Linked DNA regions of Pseudolabrys taiwanensis. The protein of the gene in region 1 interacts with the protein of each later gene in a pairwise test. Links are inferred from orthologs where the notes say so. Each region holds a gene or a part of one and is shown in the gene's direction. Other genes may lie near its edges.

What was found.
Region 2: the proteins of DW352_RS21190 (region 1) and DW352_RS19770 interact in binary tests that used the Escherichia coli proteins (3 or more experiments, as listed by UniProt). The link is inferred for Pseudolabrys taiwanensis from one-to-one orthologs.

The regions. Positions count from the first base shown.
Region 1 is NZ_CP031417.1:4,451,271-4,454,476, forward strand. Bases 175-3,065 are described here. They hold DW352_RS21190 (peptide deformylase), read left to right. Parts: upstream 175-1,285; coding sequence 1,286-1,846; downstream 1,847-3,065. Other genes in these bases: DW352_RS21185 (DNA recombination protein RmuC), read right to left, coding at 175-1,148; fmt (methionyl-tRNA formyltransferase), read left to right, coding at 2,032-2,952; DW352_RS21200 (pyridoxamine 5'-phosphate oxidase family protein), read right to left, coding at 2,956-3,065. Outside these bases: more of DW352_RS21185, read right to left, coding at 27-174; more of DW352_RS21200, read right to left, coding at 3,066-3,206. UniProt on the Escherichia coli protein: Removes the formyl group from the N-terminal Met of newly synthesized proteins. Requires at least a dipeptide for an efficient rate of reaction. N-terminal L-methionine is a prerequisite for activity but the enzyme has broad specificity at other positions.
Region 2 is NZ_CP031417.1:4,162,775-4,165,999, forward strand. What follows is about bases 286-3,195. They hold DW352_RS19770 (aspartate-semialdehyde dehydrogenase), read left to right. Parts: upstream 286-1,178; coding sequence 1,179-2,213; downstream 2,214-3,195. Other genes in these bases: DW352_RS19765 (hypothetical protein), read right to left, coding at 286-1,063; DW352_RS19775 (carbonic anhydrase), read right to left, coding at 2,349-3,020; DW352_RS19780 (DUF429 domain-containing protein), read right to left, coding at 3,059-3,195. Outside these bases: DW352_RS19760 (molybdopterin-dependent oxidoreductase), read right to left, coding at 1-98; more of DW352_RS19765, read right to left, coding at 269-285; more of DW352_RS19780, read right to left, coding at 3,196-3,225.

The DNA.
Region 1 (3,206 bases):
CAAGCCCGGCCCATGACGGGGTGTGCCTACTCCGCCGCCCCGAGCGAGCGGATCGGCGCCGGGATTACTTCCGCACCGCCGCTGTCACCGTCGAATTCCAGGTCCTCAATGCGGGCGGCGCGCTTCTCGATGCGTCCGGCGGAGGTGAGGATCGACTCCACGTCGGTCGTGGTCTGGCCAAGATGCGTCTGCAGCTTGCGCACGCGCTCGCCGAGCAGGCGCACGTCCTTCATCATGTGGCCGACCTCGTTGCGGATCTGGTCGGCGGCTTCGCGCATCTGCGCGTCCTTGCGCACCTGCTTGATGACCTGGATCGCCATCACCATCAGTGTCGGCGACACGATCATCACGCGGGCGCGCTGCGCGCGTTGCACCATGTCGTCGAAGCGCTCATGCAACTCGGCATAAACGGACTCCGACGGGATGAACATCAAGGCGATGTCCTGCGTCTCGCCGGGCAGCAGATATTTGCCGGCGATATCGGTGATGTGCTTGGCGATATCCTGGCGTACGCGCTGGATCGCCGCCTTGCGGTCATCCTCCGTCTGCGCGTCGCGGAACGCGGTCATCGCCTCGAGCGGGAATTTGGCGTCGATCACCAGCGGGCCGGAGTCGGGCATGAAAATCACGCAGTCCGGCCGCATGCGGTTCGACAGAGTGTACTGAAACTCGAACGCGCCTTTCGGCAGGATGTCGGCGACGATGGCTTCGAGCTGGGCTTGGCCGAACGCGCCGCGCGACTGCTTGTTCGACAGCACGTTCTGCAGCGACGTCACCTGCGTGGCGAGGTCGGTGATGTTCTTCTGCGCGTTGTCGATGACCGCGAGGCGCGCGTGCAGTTGCTGCAGGTGCTCGGCCGTGTGCTTGGTCGAGGTCTGCATCGACTCGCCGAGCCGCGCCGTGACGGCGTCGAGCCGCTCGTGCACCGTCTGTTGAAGCTGGCCTTGCGCCTTGGCGAGCAGTTCGCCCATGGCCTGCACCCGGGCATTGAGATCGGCCATGCGCTGCTCGGCGGCCGCGTCGGTCGCGGGCGGCCGCGGCCGCAGCAGGATGACGATGATGCCGATAATGCCGATCGTCGTGACAATGCCGAAAATCAGCGGCAGGGGCACCGGAAGAGCGAGGAGCTGCTGGAGCGTTTCAGGCATGGGTCCCTTGTACCCCGATTCGGTCGAATGGAACGAATGGGGAACATTAAAGTCTCGGATGGCCTCACTCAAGGCCCTGCAGCCGGTTCCATGCCGGTTCCATTGACCCTTTCGACTCAACCCCTTACATCGCGGCCATGGCAACGCGCGACATCGTCATCATCCCCGACAAGCGGCTTCGGCTCGTGTCCGAGCCGGTCAAAGCCATCGACACATCCGTGCGCACTTTGGTCGACGACATGTTCGAGACCATGTACGCCGCGCCGGGCATTGGCTTGGCCGCCATCCAGATCGGGGTACCGCAGCGCGTGGTCACCATGGACCTCGCCAAGAAGGACGATCCGCCGGCGCCGCAGGTCTTCATCAATCCGGTGATCACGTGGTCCTCGGAAGAGAAGTCGACCTACGACGAGGGCTGCCTGTCGATCCCCGAATATTATGAAGAGGTCGAGCGGCCGGCGAAGGTGAAGGTCAAGTATCTCGACCTCGAGGGTCAGGAGCACGAGATCGAGGCCGATGGACTGCTCGCGACCTGCCTGCAACACGAGATCGATCACATCAACGGCGTGCTGTTCATCGATCACATCTCCAAGCTTAAGCGCGACCGCGTGATCAAGAAGTTCAAGAAGGCCGCCAAGCTCGGCGAGACGTCGAAGCCGCATCCGAGCGACGACGTGCCGGAGCATCATATCGGCTAGCGACTGTCTCTCTCCGTCACCCTGAGGTGCCCGCCGAAGGCGGGCCTCGAAGGGCGACGGCCCTAGTTCCTCGGCCGTTCATCCTTCGAGGCTCGCGTGCTACGCACGCTCGCACCTCAGGATGACGGGGAGGGGTTGGAGCGCGCTTCGCCGATGTTATTCTGTCCATTCATTGGTCGTCCTGAATGCCTCTCCGTCTGATCTTCATGGGCACGCCCGATTTCGCCGTGCCGACCTTGATCGAGCTTGCCGCGCGCGGACATGAGATCGCCGCGGTCTATACGCGCGCGCCGAAGCCGGCGGGCCGCGGCATGGACATGCAGGTGACGCCGGTCGAGCGTGAGGCGCGTCGTCTCGGTCTGCCGGTGTTCACGCCGAAAACGTTGCGGATCGAAGAGGCGCAAGAGGCGTTCCGCGCGCATGATGCGGATGCGGCGGTGGTGGTCGCCTACGGCCTCATCCTGCCGAAGGCCGTCCTCGACGCGCCGAAGCTCGGTTGCTTCAACGTGCATGCCTCGCTGTTGCCGCGCTGGCGCGGCGCTGCGCCGATCAACCGTGCGGTGATGGCCGGCGATGCCGAGAGCGGCGTCACCATCATGCGGATGGACGAGGGCCTCGACACCGGCGCGATGGCGATGATCGATCGCTTGCCGATCGGCGCGGATATGACCGCCGGCGAGCTGCACGACGCGCTGGCGCCGCTCGGCGCCGACCTGATGACGCGTGCGCTGGGCGCCCTCGAGCGCGGCACGTTGACGCTGACGCCGCAGCCCGAGGCCGGCGTGACTTACGCCGAGAAGATCCGCAAGGACGAGACCCGCATCGATTGGACGCGGCCTTGGGCCGAAGTGCACAACCACATCCGTGGTCTGTCACCGTTCCCAGGCGCATGGTTCGAGTTCAATGGCGTGCGGGTGAAAGTGTTGCGCTCGACCCGGGGCGAGGGGACTGGTGCGCCGGGCACCGCGCTCGACGACCGTCTCGCCATTGCCTGCGGCGACGGCGCCGTGCGGCTCGTGCAGGTCCAGCGCGCCGGCAAACAGCCGATGAGCGCGGACGATTTCCTGCGCGGCACGAAAGTCGAGCGGGGGACCGCTCTTTCCTAAGTGTCAGGCCGCGTGAAAGCTGGCCCAATGGTGCTTACGCGCCTCGACGAATTCGGCGAGATCGGCGTCGGTGACCTTCACCAGGTCGGTGTGGCCGAAGCCTTTCGAATAGTCGAGGACCGACACAACCGCCGGCGTGAGGCGGATGGTCGGCACGGCGGCCGGGTCGGGGCGCGGCATCACCTTGTATTCGGGATAGCGCTTGAGCAGGATTTCGGCCACGTGGTCGCGCTCGCCCTGGTCGGTGACCTCGA
Region 2 (3,225 bases), 290 kb from region 1 along the record:
GCGAGTGCCGCTTGCGCTTCCGAGAAGCTCGGCAGTCCTAGTCCGGATACAGCCAGCGTCGCGCCGGCCGTCCCCAACAGGTGACGTCGCGTGATCATTGTTTCCTCTCCTCAGAGGTCTGTCGCAAGCGACCGGTCATCACCGGCGCTTGCATATTCTTATTTGAATAGGATCGGATGATTTTACAGGGCGGTCAATCGCCGTTCGCGCGTGGCACGCTCGGTGTCACCGCACTGCAGCGCGAATCGTTGGCCTGCAGCGTTGCGCGTCAGCGGCCGATGCGGCGCGGTTCGGGGCGTGTCTCCAGCGCCTTCCAGAGCACCTTGTACTTCGGTGTCGGCGCCAGGATCGTGTCTCGCTGGCCGCAATAGGTGCGTTGCAACTCGGCTTGCGCGAACAACGCGCCGACTTTCGGCTCGCTGCCGGCGGAGAGCAATGTGAGACGGTCGAGCGCGCAGCTCAACGTCGACCGCTCGACGAGCGTGCCGCCGTTCTCGCCGCCTTGGCAGAACCAGCCGGAGATCTGTAGCCGCGGATCGGGGTAAGCGCGGACGAAGGCGAGACACTGACGCGGCGTGCCGACCGACGTGGCGAAGGTGACGATGGTGAGAGGACCGAACTTGCTCTCGAGCGGCTCGTCGCTCCGCACGACGTTCACCGGCCCGAGCGGTTTGGCGCTGGTGGCGATCTCGGTTTCCGGCGCGGCGAAACTGTCGATCTCGGTGCCCGGGCGGTAAATCTCGACCGAAAGATAGGGCGCTATGCCGTCGGCGTCGCCGAGGGTGAGGATGTCCTTGCGGCCGTTGCCTTCGGCGTGCCGGCGGATGGCGTAGCTCGAGGGCGCGTCGGCGGCCTCGGGGATCGCCAAGGCAAAGGCCGGGAACGGCTTTTCGATGTCGATCCAGGCCCGCTTATCGGCGGGGTCGATGGCAGTGATGCCATTTTTTGATTGAAAATATTGGGCCGCGGCGATGGATAAAAGCGCGGCAGCCGCCAGATAAGCCAGGAGGCGTATCAGGACGGAGGGCAGGTCGTCGCGCCAGGAGTGCAGGGCCGGGTGCATGGCCTCAAGTCCTTGGCAAGCCGCCATTGTATCGCTTGAAGTTCTCGCTTAGAAGCGCTGCCGTTCGGTTGCCGCAGCAAAGGCTGGCCGACGGAATTTTTCTGGAGAGTTAACAATGGGTTACAAGGTCGCCGTGGTGGGTGCCACCGGCAATGTCGGGCGCGAGATGCTCGCGATCCTGGCGGAACGCAATTTCCCGGCCTCGGAAGTGGTCGCGCTGGCCTCGCGCAAGAGCGCGGGCACGGAATGCTCGTTCGGCGACAAAACCCTGAAAGTGAAGGCGCTCGACCACTACGACTTCTCCGACGTCGACATCTGCCTGATGTCGGCCGGCGGCTCGGTGTCGAAGGAGTGGTCGCCGAAGATCGGCGCGCAGGGCGCGGTGGTGATCGACAATTCGTCGGCCTGGCGCATGGACCCGGACGTGCCGCTGATCGTGCCGGAGGTGAACGCCGACGCGGTCGCCGGCTTCACCAAGAAGAACATTATCGCCAATCCGAACTGCTCGACGGCGCAGCTCGTCGTCGCGCTGAAGCCGCTGCACGACAAGGCCAAGATCAAGCGCGTCGTCGTCGCGACCTATCAGTCGGTGTCGGGCGCCGGCAAGGATGCGATGGACGAGCTGTTCTCGCAGACCAAGTCGGTGTTCACGCTCGACGAGGTCGAGAGCAAGAAGTTTCCGAAGCGCATCGCCTTCAACCTCATTCCGCAGATCGACGTCTTCATGGAAGACGGCTTTACCAAGGAAGAGTGGAAGATGGTGGTCGAGACCAAGAAGATCCTCGACCCGAAGATCAAGCTGGTCGCGACCTGCGTGCGCGTGCCGGTCTTCGTCGGCCACTCGGAAGCCGTGAACATCGAGTTCGAGAACCCGATCACGGCCGATGAGGCGCGCGAGGTGCTGCGCGCCGCGCCGGGCTGCCTCGTCATCGACAAGCACGAGCCGGGCGGCTACGTGACGCCGTACGAATGCGTCGGCGAGGACGCGACCTACATCAGCCGCATCCGCGAGGACGGCACGGTCGAGAACGGTCTCGAGATGTGGGTCGTCTCCGACAACCTGCGCAAAGGCGCCGCGCTCAACGCCGTGCAGATCGCCGAATGCCTGATCAACCGCAAGCTGATCAGCGCCAAGAAGCAGGCGGCGTAAGTCTCGCAAGCAAACGGTTGCTCGGCCGTCATCCCGGCCGAGCACAAGCGAGAGCCGGGATCCAGTATCCCGTGTGCTCTCGCTAAGCTGCGGCGTACTGGGTCCCCGCTTTCGCGGGGACGACGGCCGTGGAAGCTAAAACCGCGGCGTCGCGAACAGCCGCGCGTGTTCTTCCTGCGCGACCGGCAGGAACTCGCCGCTCGCCTCGTCGCGCACCGACAACTGTCCCGTCGCCACGCCGAAGTAAGCGCCGTGCACGGCGACTTCGCCGCGCTCGATGACTTTGCGCAGGCGCGGGAAGGTCATCAGGTTATTCAGGCTGTTGACGACGTTGGCTTGCTCGAGCCGCGTCAGGTATTCGGCCGGCGACAATGAGCCCTTCGGTCCCGTCTTCTCCGCCGCCGGCGCCATCAACGCCATCCACTGGCCGATGAAGTCGCCGGGCGTCAAAGGTTGCGCGTCCTCGGCAAAGGCTTTGACGCCGCCGCATTGCGCGTGGCCGAGCACGACGATGTGCTTGATCTTGAGCGCGGCGATGCCGAACTCCAGCGCGGCGGACACGCCGTGCGCCTGCCCGTCCGGCGCGTAAGGCGGCACGATGTTGGCGACGTTGCGCACCACGAACAGCTCACCCGGGCCGGCATCGAAGATCACCTCCGGCGAGACGCGCGAGTCGCAGCAGCCGATGACCATGACTTGCGGTGACTGGCCGCGCTCCGACAGTGCGCGGTAGCGATCTTGTTCGTGGCGAAGGCGGCTGACCAGGAAGGCGCGATAACCGTCGATCAAATGAGCCGGGAAGGACATGCGGAGACCCCGTCTTGTTTGCGGCCTGCATCGCACAGTCAGGCCCAGATCGCCATAGGCAAGCCGAAGGCGTCGCGTTCGACTTGTGTCGGAAACGGGTGTGCGGTTCCCGCGTGAACGCGGCGGGCAATGGCGGCGCAGGCCAGCGCATCGAGCAGATCGTCGGGACCGGCGCCTTTCGGCGGCGCGCCGTGGACGATAGCCG